DNA from 3 places in the Lactobacillus sp. W8093 genome. Region 2 is predicted to be linked to each of the others. Evidence: riboswitches for the same ligand, from Rfam matches in the RefSeq annotation. Region 2 holds a riboswitch; each other region holds the start of a gene.
The links. Region 2 has a riboswitch for thiamine pyrophosphate ahead of H3T47_RS08530 (ECF transporter S component). Riboswitches for the same ligand answer to the same signal wherever they lie in the genome.

Region 1 (4,283 bases), on a different contig from region 2:
AGCTGCTTTAGTTTTAGCAATTGCGCTTAAGTCGCTAGCGGTAATCCCACCAATAGCAACAATTGGCCTGGTTGTGCTTTTGACCAGTTGGCTTAAGCCGGCAATACCAATTTCGGGGTCGGCATCACTTTTAGATTGGGTGGCATAAATTGGGCCACTGCCATAATAATCAATTCCGCTAATTTTATTGGCTTGCTCAACTTGCGTTAAATTCGAGCAGGAATAGCCGATAATCATCCGACCGCCAACTTCTTTAATGACCTGTCTGATTTCTTCATCGCTTTGACCAACATGAACGCCTTCGGCATGAACTTGTTGTGCCAGCTGAACATCATCGTCAATGAAGAAGGGCACGTGATATGCATAACACAATTGGTGCAGCTTTTGCGCCATAGGGAGTCTCTCGGCTTCACTTAAAGTTGAATTAGAACCCTTGTCCCGCAATTGAAAAGCAGTAATACCTGCAGCAAGAGCTTCTTCGACTATGCCTGGTAATGTTTTACCTTCTGGCACGTCCTGACTGCCACAAATAAAGTAAGCATGTAAAAAATCAGTGTTAAAGTTTTTCATTATTTCTCCTAAATTACTGACCCCAATGATTTAAAGGGCCATGACCATGACCAACTTGAATGGTTTCCTTAATAGTTTTAGTAACGTACTTTTTAGCAATTTTAATTGCCGTAGGCAAACTTTGACCTAAAGCCAGCTGGGCTGTAATTGCTGCAGCTAAGGTATCACCGGTGCCGTGAGTGCGTTCGGTATGTATTCTGGAACTGCTGACCCAAAGATCGGAACCATCAGCAAATAAAGCATAATCTTTTACTTGATCGCTACTTGCATGACCGCCTTTAATTAGCACATTTTTAACTCCCATATCTTGTAATTTATGAGCTAATTCTGGATATTGATCTTGCATTTGTACCTTGATGCCAGTTAAAGTTTCTGCTTCTGGCAAGTTGGGTGTTATTAGATCGGCTAAAGGCAGCAATTCGTTTTTAACGGTGGCGACAGCATCTTGACTTAATAATGGAGCACCACCCTTAGCAACCATTACTGGATCTATGGTAATAGGACCAAAGTCATACTTTTGCAAATTAAGTGCAACTTGGTGAACATGAGCTGCATCACCTAACATTCCCGTTTTACAAGCACGGATGCGGAAATCTTCTGCCAGAGAGGCGAATTGGGCATCGATCATTTCTAAAGGTAGTAAAAAAGATTTTTGCACACCTAAAGTGTTTTGTGCTGTCACGGCTACCACTACAGCTGTCCCAAATACTTTTTGCATTTGAAAAGTTTTAAGGTCAGCCATTATCCCGGCACCACCACCAGAATCTGTACCGGCAATGGTTAAAACTTGGGGAAAAGAATTAATTTTTTCAGTCATCATAAAGTTCCTTAATCAAAATCAGCAATTTGTTCAATATCTACGGCTTTTACTTTATACAAATAATCCATGAGATACATGCCAAAAGTACCTGGTCCGACATTGGGATGATCTTGAACTACTAATTGACCAGCGCAACTGAAAACTAAAGCACCTATTTGAGCTGCTTCAAAAGGATCGTTAGCAACTGCAGTAAATGCTGTAACAATACTAGTCAACATGTCACCAGAGCCCACGTGGGTTTTAAAAAGGGGCGAGCCGTTATGTATATGCGCTAGTCTTTTGCCGTCGCTGATTGTATCTGTAGGACCACTGGCAATAACTGTACAGTGGTATTTCTGCGCTGTTTTTGCAGTAATTTCATCAATATCACCAGAACCGGAGCCTGCATCAATGCCCTTTGAATTCCACTCAAAATCACCTAAGGCAGCGATCTCACCAATATTGCCGCGAATAATACTCGTATGAAAATCCCACAAAAGCTTATCTGCAATTTTATAGCGATATTCAACCGCACCAACGGCTACGGGATCAAACACTATCGGTTTATTATATTGTCGTGCTAAATCTTCCACCTTTTTAATGTGATTAATTTGCTCTTTGGTTAAACAGCCAATGTTAACTGTAACAGCAGAAGCCAGCCGCACTATTTCTTCAGCTTCAGCGACTTCATTGCTCATAATTGGTGAAGCACCAATAGCATTAACAGCATTTGCCACATCCTGAACTGTTACAAAATTGGCAATGTTGAAAATAACAGGATTTTGCGCTCGTAATTTGTCTAATAATTCTAACTGCATTATATTCTCCTAATTAACTGTCTTTAAAATTTTGATTAATAAAAAAAGCTTTAGCATGTGAAAATGCCAAAGCTTAACAGGTTCGACACGTTCCTACGCAAGTGTTAACTTACAGGTTCAAAGGGTCTGAAATAATTTTCATCTCAGCCAAAAAGGCACCCCTCGTGTTATCGCTTTCAATTATAACGAAATTAATGCTAGATTACAATGTCATGTTTTGCTGCTTAATATGATTCTGCTTATAATATCAAGCTTTCTTTACATAATCTAACCAAGTATTTTGTCAAGTAAAGCAAATGATTATAGCAGCTGCTTTTTTTAGATCAAAAAAATTAGCCAATTACTCGCTGCCTAAATTTTTATGCTATATTATACTAAATAAAATTAATTAATTAATTTTTAATATTAGGCGAAAGGAGCGGTCATGATGAAAAAGAAAATTACAAATACAGATCGAAATAACGCGCTTCATACACTTTTTATAGAACATAAAATTGATAAAATATTTTTACCTATTGCAGCAGTGTTTGTGGCCTTTTTATGGTTATCAATTTTGTTTAATTTTGCTGTTTTCGTTAAAGTGATTACTGTGGTTTTTGTTGTTGTGCTGCTTTATTTCGCAATATGTACATTTTTTGAAATACATGATTGGTACAAGAGAAAACATGATAAGGACAAATTTTAAAAGTAATTTTGCAAGACAATTTTAACTTAATTTTCTGAAATTTAAATACAAAAATGTCCAGTAAATTAACACTTGTTTGAATGGTGAAACAAATTCTTTAAAGAACCGGTGACTATTAACTACAAGAGGTTCTTTTCGTGGGTCATTCTTGTGCTAATCGTGACTAACATTGGTAAAAAGGGGAAAGTCAAAGCGTTAAAGACTGCTAAATTAGAATATGACACAAACAGTAGTAAGTCGGACCCGATAAACTATGCCACTATTTTATTGATACTAATATCGCCACAGGTGAAAAAGCCCCAAAAGTTGTCTAACTTTTGGGGCTCACCACCTTATTATGGTAATTTATTAGTCTTTTTATTTAAATGAAGTTCAATAAATCTTGGCTACACGCTCTACCAAGTTGGTTCCGTACTCGAATCCGTCTGCTTTAACTATCAGTTGGCTTTTTTCTGGCAGTTGTTTAAACGCCACGTTAGTGCCATTATCCAGCCAAACAATGCGCTCGATCTTTTGGGGCGGAAAATTATTAAATACTATTTCTCGCATTTTTTCTCCTCCCAGTACTACGTTTTGATTGCCAACATTACCCAGATTATCCACAAATAAATAATTACCCTTAATAAAATCATTATCATTTCCAGCAGCGGTGTAAGTTTTATGCTCAAAATTGTTGGTGTTATAGACTGCTTCTTTATTAATTGCCATCCATTGTTTAATAATTTCTAGTAACGACAGGCAATGAATATTTAAAGAGCCATCAAATTCTGGGCCCACGTTAATTAATAAATTTGCCCCCACTTTGCGAGTGTGACAAATTTGTTCAATTAAGTGCCGCGCCGAAACATAATTAAGGTCATTTTGGGCATTGCCCCAATGTCTGTTTAGAGTCAATGAGGTTTCAGCAGCAAAATAACGATTATTTTGAAAATGGTTGATTACTTGAGGGTTGCCTCTTTCAAAAGTCAGGACGTCCACTTTTCGTCCGTCACTTATTCCTTGCTTTCCTAATCCGGTGTTGTTGGTAATAATAGCTTGTGGCTGCAGTTTTCTAATTTCCTGATAAAGCTGCTCATCCTGCCAATCAGCGTTGGGTTTGTTCCAGTTACCATCAAACCAGAAACCGCCAATTTTGCCATAATTAGTGCAGAGAATTCCGATTAGCTGGCGTAATTCCTTTAAATATCCGTTAAAATCTGCCTGATATTTTTTATTATGCCAATCATAAGTAGCGTAGTAAATAAATGGTGCAATTCCTTGCTCATGGCACTCATGTGTAAATATTTTAATTACATCTTTGCCAAAGGGTGTGTGAACACTATCAAAATTGTGGATGCCCTTGGTATCAAATAAATAGAAGCCATCATGGTGCTTAGCAGTCAGTACAATATACTTAAAACCGCATTCTTTA
Region 2 (4,283 bases):
CAATGTAACGCAAGTTACGGTAATAATTCATAAAGTCTAAACCATAACCTACAACAAACTCATTGCCAACTTTTGAACCATAATATTCGACTTCAACGTCACTTGTCCTATTGGCTTCTTTATTAAGCAAAACGCAACACTTGACACTTTTAGCTCCGCGTTTTTTGAGCAAATTCTTCATGTATTCCAATGTAAGACCGGTGTCAACAATATCTTCAACAATTAAAACGTCACGATCTTTAACATCAGCAGCCAAATCTGAAATAAGTTTAACTTCTCCAGATGATTCCATTTCATCGCCATAGCTGGAAACATCAAGAAAATCAATTTCCGCTTTGACATCCATTTCTCTAACCAAATCGGTTAAAAAGAAAATAGCTCCCTTAAGTGCACCTACAATTAAAGGCTTCTTACCAGCATAGTCAGCAGTAAGCTGTTTGCCCAGCTTAACACACATATTATGGATGTCTTCTTCAGTAAACAATTTGTGATCAATAATATTATTAATGTTGTCGGTTTTTGGCATTTATCTACCCTTCATTTAAAACAATCTAAATTCCTAATAAATTTGATTATATCATTTTTTGGTCAAAAAAACAGATTATTTTTGTCAATTTACGTAATTTATGGAGCTAATTACGTACAAAAAGTATATATATTGTTAAAAGCAGTAGGATTATTTGCAAATCAACTTAAAGCACTAGTTTAATTAACTGTGACTTTGGTACAATGAAAGATAAGATATTTTAAGTGAAAGGCCGAATAAAATGGATAAAAAACAAGAAATAAAGATGCTTAAAGCTTTTTCAAACGCTAATTCAACATCAGGATTTGAAGAGGAATTTGTTAAGCTTTTTACTGAAACTGTACATGACTTTGCTAATGTCAAGGTTGACGGCATGCTCAATGTGTATGCCAGTAAAAAAGAGAATAAGCCGGATCGACCAGTTATCCAGCTTGATGCGCACTCTGACGCTGTCGGCTTTATTACGCAAGCAGTTCGTCCCAACGGAATGATTAAGTTTGTACCACTTGGCGGTTGGGTAAAGTATAATATCCCAGCTTTACGCGTTAAGATTAAGAACCGTGCTGGTGAATATGTGCCGGGAGTGGTTGCTACTAAACCACCGCATTTTATGACAGAAGAAGAAAGAAATAATGTCCCTGATGTAGCTGATATGTCAATCGATGTTGGCTCCAGTTCTCGTGCTGAAACTATTAATGACTATCAAATTGACACTGGCTGTCCTATTTTTGTTGATGTGAAGTGTGAATACAATGAAAAAACCGGCTTATTTTTCGGTAAAGACTTTGACGATCGCTTTGGCGCTGCTGCCATGGCAGATGTCCTTGATAATTTAAACGGTGAAGAAACCGATTTTAATGTCGTAGCGGCACTTTCAAGTCAGGAAGAAGTTGGTTTGCGCGGAGCTTATGTGACTGCCAGAGCTATCAAGCCAGATTTAGCAATTGTCCTTGAATCATGCCCAGCAGATGATACATTTACACCAGATTGGCTGTCACAAACAGGATTAAAACGTGGTCCGATGCTGCGTGATATGGATACGTCATTTTTACCAAACCCTAAGTTTCAACAGTATGCTTGTGCTATGGCTGATCAAAATCATATTCCGTATACTCGTTCTGTTAGAACTGGTGGCGGTCAAGATGGTGCTGCGATTTACTATGAAAATGGCGCCCCGACAATTGTTATCGGCATTCCAGTGCGTTATGAACATTCGCCATATTGCTTTAGCGCCTATAGCGATTTTAAAGCTGCTGTTGATCTGACAGTAGCCATTATCCGTGATTTGACTAAGGAAAAATTAGCTAGTTTTAGTCAATTTTAATCAGTCTAAAAAAACTATCTTCAAAATTGACCAGAAAAATTATTTAACTTGTGTTATACTAATAAAAATTAAATAAGTCACTAGGGGTGCCAAAAAGCTGAGAAATACCCTCCGAACCTGAACGGGATAATACCTGCGCTAGGGAAGTGTTCAATTAGTTAATGATGATACTCCTAATGACATGTTAAGTTAGGAGTATTTTTATGTTTACAAGATCATCAAAGTGGAATGTAAAGTCAATCATCTTAATTGCACTGATTGGAATTATTATGGGTGTCATTTATACCTATGGCTTTAATTGGGCATTTAATTTAGTTAAAATGTTACTGGTTCCAACTGGCTTTGCCCCGGTCACAGACACTGTCTTTTCAGGTTTATGGCTTATGGCAGGACCTTTAGCAATGTATTTTGTCCCTACAGTGGGTTCTGGTACAGTTGGCGAATTATTGGCTGCCGTTGTGGAAATGGCAATCGGGGGCCAATGGGGAGCCACAACCATTTTATCAGGAGTTATCCAAGGTGCTACCAATGAAATTGGCTTCTTTCCTAAAAAGGAACGTTACCAAAAATTCACTTGGAAAAGTGTTCTGACTGGTGCATTTTTTGCTTCATTTGGTTGTTTTATACCTTCATATATTTTATACGGCTGGAGCAAGTTCAGCATGCAAGTTCAAATTGTAATGTTTATTACCAATATTATTTCAGCCCTAGTTTTTGACGGAGTTTTGGTTAAATTGATTACTAATTTATTTGACAACGCTTTAAAACCAAAAATTGATTAGTTAATTTGTTAATAAAAAAAGAGTATTGCGAGCAAAGTAACCCCCAAATTTAGGACAAATTTGGGGTCACTTCAAAAAAGCAATTACTCTTTTTTATTTTTCCTTTTGACTTAAAATTGAATGCACCTTTGTAGTTAACATGTCAATTGCCACATCGTTTTTGCCACCTTCAGGTACAATGATATCAGCATAACGCTTAGTGGGTTCTATGAACTGATGATACATGGGCTTGACCGTATTCAAATATTGTTCAATCACTGAATCAATAGAACGACCACGTTCACTTAAGTCCCGCTCTAGTCTTCTAATAAAACGAATATCATCATCTGTATCGACATAGACTTTGATATCCATTAAATCACGTATTTCTTTATTAGCTAAGACTAAAATTCCTTCAAGAATAATAATATCAGCAGGTTCGGTGTGGACAGTTTCTTTGCTGCGAGTATGTTCTTTAAAATCATAAACAGGCATTTCAATGGGTTGATAATTCAAGAGATCACTTAGCTGTTTTCTAAGTAAAGGAACATCAAAGGCGTCAGGATGATCATAGTTAATATTCATCCTCTTACTCATGGGGATGCCGGTGTTATCCTTATAATAAGAATCCTGCGTCATAATTAAAACGTGTTCATCTTCTTGCATTTGAGCAACGATTTTTTGTGCAATGGTAGTTTTTCCGCTGCCTGAGCCACCAGTAATACCAATCACAACAGGCTTTTCAAGTCTAGACATTATGCCACTCCCTTTTTAATCCTTAAACATTTTACTTTACTTTGTCTTTAATTACCAACAGTTAACGTGAATTTACTTATTCTCGCCAATTTTTTAAAAATATGGTTTAAAATGCGACTTAATTTTTATATTATAAAATGTGAAAAAGGTAATATAAGCTAATTAATAGTAGGTGCAAAATGAATGATTTGGCATCATCCGGCTCCTCATTTTAAAAAATTGTTGCGCATTCATTTTTGCAGGGCTTTGAAAGAGACGCTGCCATGCTTACTGCTATTTGCCAGACTAATTTTGATGAGGAAAATTGTGATACATGTAATAAAAGGTTAATTGAAGGCAATGATGAATTATTAGTGGGATTTGACTTAGCCATTGGCGGTAATAATAAAATGGACTGTTCACATCCATTAAAGCTATTATCTTTTTTTATGAAAAAATAATATTCGTATTAGTAAGCGCTATTTTAATAGTGCTATAATGGAGAAGACAAATCATAAGATACATTTTAGGAGGAATAGGATTATTATGGCTGAACAAACAATTATGCTCAACTGCAGTGCAGGAATGAGTACTTCGTTACTAGTAACTAAAATGCAAAAAGCAGCTGAAGAAGAAGGCATTGATGCAAAAATTTTTGCCTGTCCAGCTGCAGAAGCTGATCAGCATATTGAACAAGACGAACTTGATTGTGTATTGCTTGGGCCACAAGTTCGTTATATGGAAGATGACTTTAAAAACAAAGTTAAAGGTAAGGGCAAAGATGGCAAAGATATTCCTCTGGGAGTAATCGAAATGCGTGCGTATGGCATGATGGACGGCAAAACAGTTTTGCAACAGGCTGAAGATTTAATTAATGGTTAAAGGTGGTTGAAATGGCTGAACAAGAAACCTCTGCTCAAAAAGAACAAGAAACATT
Region 3 (4,283 bases), on a different contig from region 2:
CGTACAATTGAAGCGGCGTAATGATCTAATCCCTAACTTGGTCGAAACTACTAAAGGTTACGCTAAACACGAAAAAGAAACTTTAGAAAACGTTGTTCATTTGCGTAACCAGTTAACAAATATTCCTAGCGATGACCATGCTCAAACTCTGAAGGTTTCTAACCAAATTTCCGATGCCCTTAAGTCAATTTTTGCTTTATCAGAAAATTATCCTGATCTTAAAGCAAATCAAAACTTTTTGAAATTGCAAGAAGAATTAACTAACACTGAAAACAAGATTGCTTATTCCAGACAACTGTACAATTCATCAGCTGCCTTATATGATCAAAAACTTTTAACTTTCCCATCCAACATAGTTGCTCATATTCACGGCTTTAAGAAAGTTGATTACTTACAAACTAACGAGTCGGAAAAAGAAGTACCTAAAGTTAAATTTTAAATACTAGGTTATTTTTATGTTATTTCAACAAATTGCCAGCAATAAGCGTAAGACCGTTGGTATTATGGGTCTGTTTGTTATTATTTTGGCACTTGTAGGGGCAGGCTTAGGCTATCTTTTTAGTGATCGACCCGTCCTAGGGTTAGTTATTGCCGTCATTTTTAGTATCATTTATATGCTAATTGTCTTGCCTAACCCAGCCAACATGGTAATGAGTCTTAATCATGCCCAAGAAGTCCATGAGCAGGATAATCCAGAACTTTGGCACGTTGTAGAGGACATGGCACTTGTGGGACAGGTGCCGATGCCGCGTGTATTTATTATTGCCGATCCTAGTCCCAATGCCTTTGCGACAGGACGTGATCCTAACCATTCTGCTGTAGCAGTGACACAAGGCTTGCTTGACATGATGAACCGCGAAGAACTTGAGGGCGTCTTAGGTCATGAAATTTCTCATATTAGAAATTATGACATTCTGGTTTCTACTATTGCTGCAGTCTTGGTTGGCGTCATTTCATATTTATCGGGAATTGCCAGCCGCTACATCTGGTGGATTGACGATGATAGAGATAGAGACGACAACAACGGCGGTTCTATTGTTGTGATTTTCAAAGTTATAGCTATTTTGTTTGTGTTAATTCTGGGTCCGATCTGTGCCAGCTTAGCGCAAATGGCATTATCGCGTAATCGGGAATACTTGGCTGACGCTTCGTCAGTTGAATTAACGCGCAATCCTCAAGGATTAATTTCGGCGCTAGAGAAAATTGACGGTTCTGCACCAATGAAAAAAGCCGATCCGAGCAGTGCGGGAATGTATATTGAGGATCCATTACGCAAAAGACGCAGTTTTACGCATTTATTTGACAGTCATCCGCCGACAGCGGATAGAATTAAACGCTTGGAAAAAATGTAATAAATAAAGCAGCCTTTTCTAGTAAGGCTGCTTTTATTTTAAGTTGATATTTGCTTGTCGAAATAGTTCTGCACGCATCTGCACGGGCGTTTCATGGTAATATTCACTAAATTTTTTATAAAAGAATGATTTGCCGCTATAACCTACACGGGTAATTATTTCCTTAACAGAGATATCCGGGCGTGCCAGCAAACTTCGCGCTTCCTGCATACGTCTTTCATCAACATGTTCCATAAAACTTTTGCCCGTTTTTTGTTTAACCAAACTTGAAAAATAATTGGGGTTAAAGCCAAAATACTTGGCTGCATCATTAAGGCTGACATCAGTGAAATGAGCATCAATATACTGCTCTAACTCGGTTTGAGCAAACTGATGATTAGTAATCAACCTAGTTTCAGCAGCTAAGTCTTGGCTTCTAATTGCTAAAAATAAGAGCAAATTAAGTTCTGCCATAATTATGTTGCGTGCAAAAAGATTTTGATTGAGATATTCATCAATTACTTTTTTAACTAGATGAGCGGATTTAGACATTGGCGTGCCGCTCATACTTAATAAGCGTTTCTGATCAAAAGCTGTAGTAATTTTTTTAAGTAGACCCTTTTCTTCACGATTCAGTTTTGAGTAATCACCTAGAAAATCTTGCATAGTTAAATTAGGGTCAAATTCAAGTTTAACTAAAATATCTTTATGGCTTGGTTTTAAAATCTCGTAGTTGCATTTCTTCTGTAAAAAAATAATATTACCAGCACCCAAAGTAAGTTCCTGAGCGTTAATCCTGGTTTTGACTGCTCCTTTTGCCAAATAAAGAATGGTTAAGCCTGTAGTTTGATAACGATGTATCCCAGTATTACGATTTTCCAAAAAAGCACTGAATAAATTAAAATCTTCATTTCCCGGCTTTATTCTTATCTCATTTGTGTCCGACTTTTTTGAGTCCAAGACACTAGCCAAATATTGTTCTAACTTAACTGCCGCCATTACGTCACCTTCTTGTTTTATTTTTTATTTTCATAAATTTATTATATAGCAAATTGGCAGATTGCTAATAAATTTTTGTTATTTCACAATTATTACAGGCCGTTAAAAGCAAGACTAATCAGTCTAGACAATAAAAATTCTTTTAGGTATAATGAAAATAATATCGGGGTGCCGTATAGGCTGAGAATATACCCGTTGAACCTGCTATGGATAATGCCAGCGAAGGGAAAACGAAAGATTTTACGTCGTCAGGTATTCTCCTGACGATTTTTTTGGTAACTAAATTGATTAAATTAAATAACCTCACTTTTTCATACGATAAAGAAAATCAAATATTAACTGATATTAATTTAAAAATTCCTACGGGAGAATTTTCATTATTAGTTGGCCCTACCGGCTGCGGCAAGTCTACATTATTAAAAATTTTAGCAGACTTATACCCTAAATTTGCCGGTCACTTAAGCGGCACTGTGACTTTAGCCGGATTAAAATCAGCAATGATGTTTCAAAGTGCCGGTGAGCAGTTCACGATGGCAACGCCACGTGAGGAAATCATTTTTGCACTTGAAAACTTATGCCTAACCAAAGAGCAGTATGAGAAGCGTCTAAATGAAGCCGTTCAGTTTGCCCAAATTGATTATTTGCTTGATCAAAAAATTAATACCATGTCTGGCGGCGAACAGCAGCGGGTAGCTTTAGCCGTTTTAATTGCAATGAATGTTGACCTTTTTTTACTCGATGAGCCGTTTGCCAGTTGCGATCCTGCAGCCCGCAAGTTTTTGATTGCTAAACTAGCCCATTTGCGCGATCAGGGCAAAACAATCATTGTGAGTGACCACGTATTATCTGGTTATGAAGGCATTTGTGATAACCTGTTTCAATTTCAGGGTAAAAAAATAGTGCAACTTGCACCAGATGAAAAAGAACAGCTGTTACAGAAAAGTATGATGGCTGCCTCTTATTCTTTTGCTCTGCCAGAACAAAACGAGCAAAATTGTTTTACGCTGCAAAATACCCGAATTTATCAAAATCGTTTGCTTCTCAAGCAAGAACATTTAAACATTGTTGCTGGTAAAACTACCCTGATAACAGGAGCAAACGGTGTGGGCAAAACTTCGCTATTTAACGCATTAACTAAAATGTTGCCGTATTCTGGCAGTATCACTTACCACAATCAGGAAATTAACAAATTAGCGACCCGCAAGTACCTGCTTAAAGTCGGGCAAATTTTTCAAAGTGCAAGTGATCAGTTCATCAACGTTTCAGTGGCGGATGAAATTAATCTGAGCAAAAAGCACCGAACTAATTCTTTCTTTACGGATGAGAAAATAAATGAAACACTATCTTATCTTGAACTTGATTCTTTGCTTGATCATGTTGTTTACTCATTATCCGGTGGCCAACAGAAGAAACTGCAAATTTTGTTAATGCTGATCTCTGATCAAGACGTATTGCTGATTGACGAGCCCCTTAGCGGACTAGATACGGTTTCTGCAGGTAAAGTAATGACATTATTGAGAAAAAGCCAAAAGGCCCGCAACCAAACGTTATTAATCATTAGTCACGAATTAACTAATTTGGCTGATTGGTGCGACTATCATCTTGTTTTTCAAGACCAGCATTTAAGCTATACAAATAAGTGAGGCTATCAAAAATGAATCCTAGTTTCAAATTTTTTCTGGCACTAATTATTTCATTAGAAATATCTCTTAAGTCCAGTTTATGCACCAATTTGTTAATCATCGGTTTTGCATTAATTTATCTAATTTACAAACATATTAAATTAAAGAATTTGCTGCTAACACTCTTAATGCCCCTAATTGCCGCATTTACGGTTTTTGCCACTTTATATTGGTTTGCACCGCAACCTAACTTGCAAAATGCACTGAGTTTAGCCAGCCGTGTTTATGTCTATACGCTGACGATTTACTGTGTCTCAATTGGAACCACTGC

Region 1: linked by a shared signal. The riboswitch ahead of thiM (hydroxyethylthiazole kinase) and the one ahead of H3T47_RS08530 (ECF transporter S component) in region 2 are both predicted to bind thiamine pyrophosphate.
Region 3: linked by a shared signal. The riboswitch ahead of H3T47_RS01090 (ATP-binding cassette domain-containing protein) and the one ahead of H3T47_RS08530 (ECF transporter S component) in region 2 are both predicted to bind thiamine pyrophosphate.

The regions. Positions count from the first base shown of each region.
Region 1 is NZ_JACFRL010000002.1:43,050-47,332, reverse strand. It holds gene thiE (thiamine phosphate synthase) at 1-573, opposite strand, end outside; gene thiD (bifunctional hydroxymethylpyrimidine kinase/phosphomethylpyrimidine kinase) at 584-1,387, opposite strand; gene thiM (hydroxyethylthiazole kinase) at 1,399-2,187, opposite strand; TPP riboswitch at 2,261-2,360, opposite strand; gene H3T47_RS01495 (hypothetical protein) at 2,615-2,872, shown strand; gene H3T47_RS01490 (alpha-L-fucosidase) at 3,245-4,283, opposite strand, start outside.
Region 2 is NZ_JACFRL010000012.1:51,392-55,674, reverse strand. It holds gene hpt (hypoxanthine phosphoribosyltransferase) at 1-526, opposite strand, end outside; gene H3T47_RS08535 (M42 family metallopeptidase) at 768-1,850, shown strand; TPP riboswitch at 1,923-2,012, shown strand; gene H3T47_RS08530 (ECF transporter S component) at 2,054-2,632, shown strand; gene udk (uridine kinase) at 2,726-3,367, opposite strand; gene H3T47_RS08520 (hypothetical protein) at 3,631-3,807, shown strand; gene H3T47_RS08515 (PTS sugar transporter subunit IIB) at 3,893-4,228, shown strand; gene H3T47_RS08510 (PTS lactose/cellobiose transporter subunit IIA) at 4,240-4,283, shown strand, end outside.
Region 3 is NZ_JACFRL010000001.1:228,098-232,380, forward strand. It holds gene H3T47_RS01075 (LemA family protein) at 1-439, shown strand, start outside; gene htpX (zinc metalloprotease HtpX) at 456-1,352, shown strand; gene H3T47_RS01085 (AraC family transcriptional regulator) at 1,386-2,330, opposite strand; TPP riboswitch at 2,485-2,575, shown strand; gene H3T47_RS01090 (ATP-binding cassette domain-containing protein) at 2,537-3,973, shown strand; gene H3T47_RS01095 (energy-coupling factor transporter transmembrane protein EcfT) at 3,985-4,283, shown strand, end outside.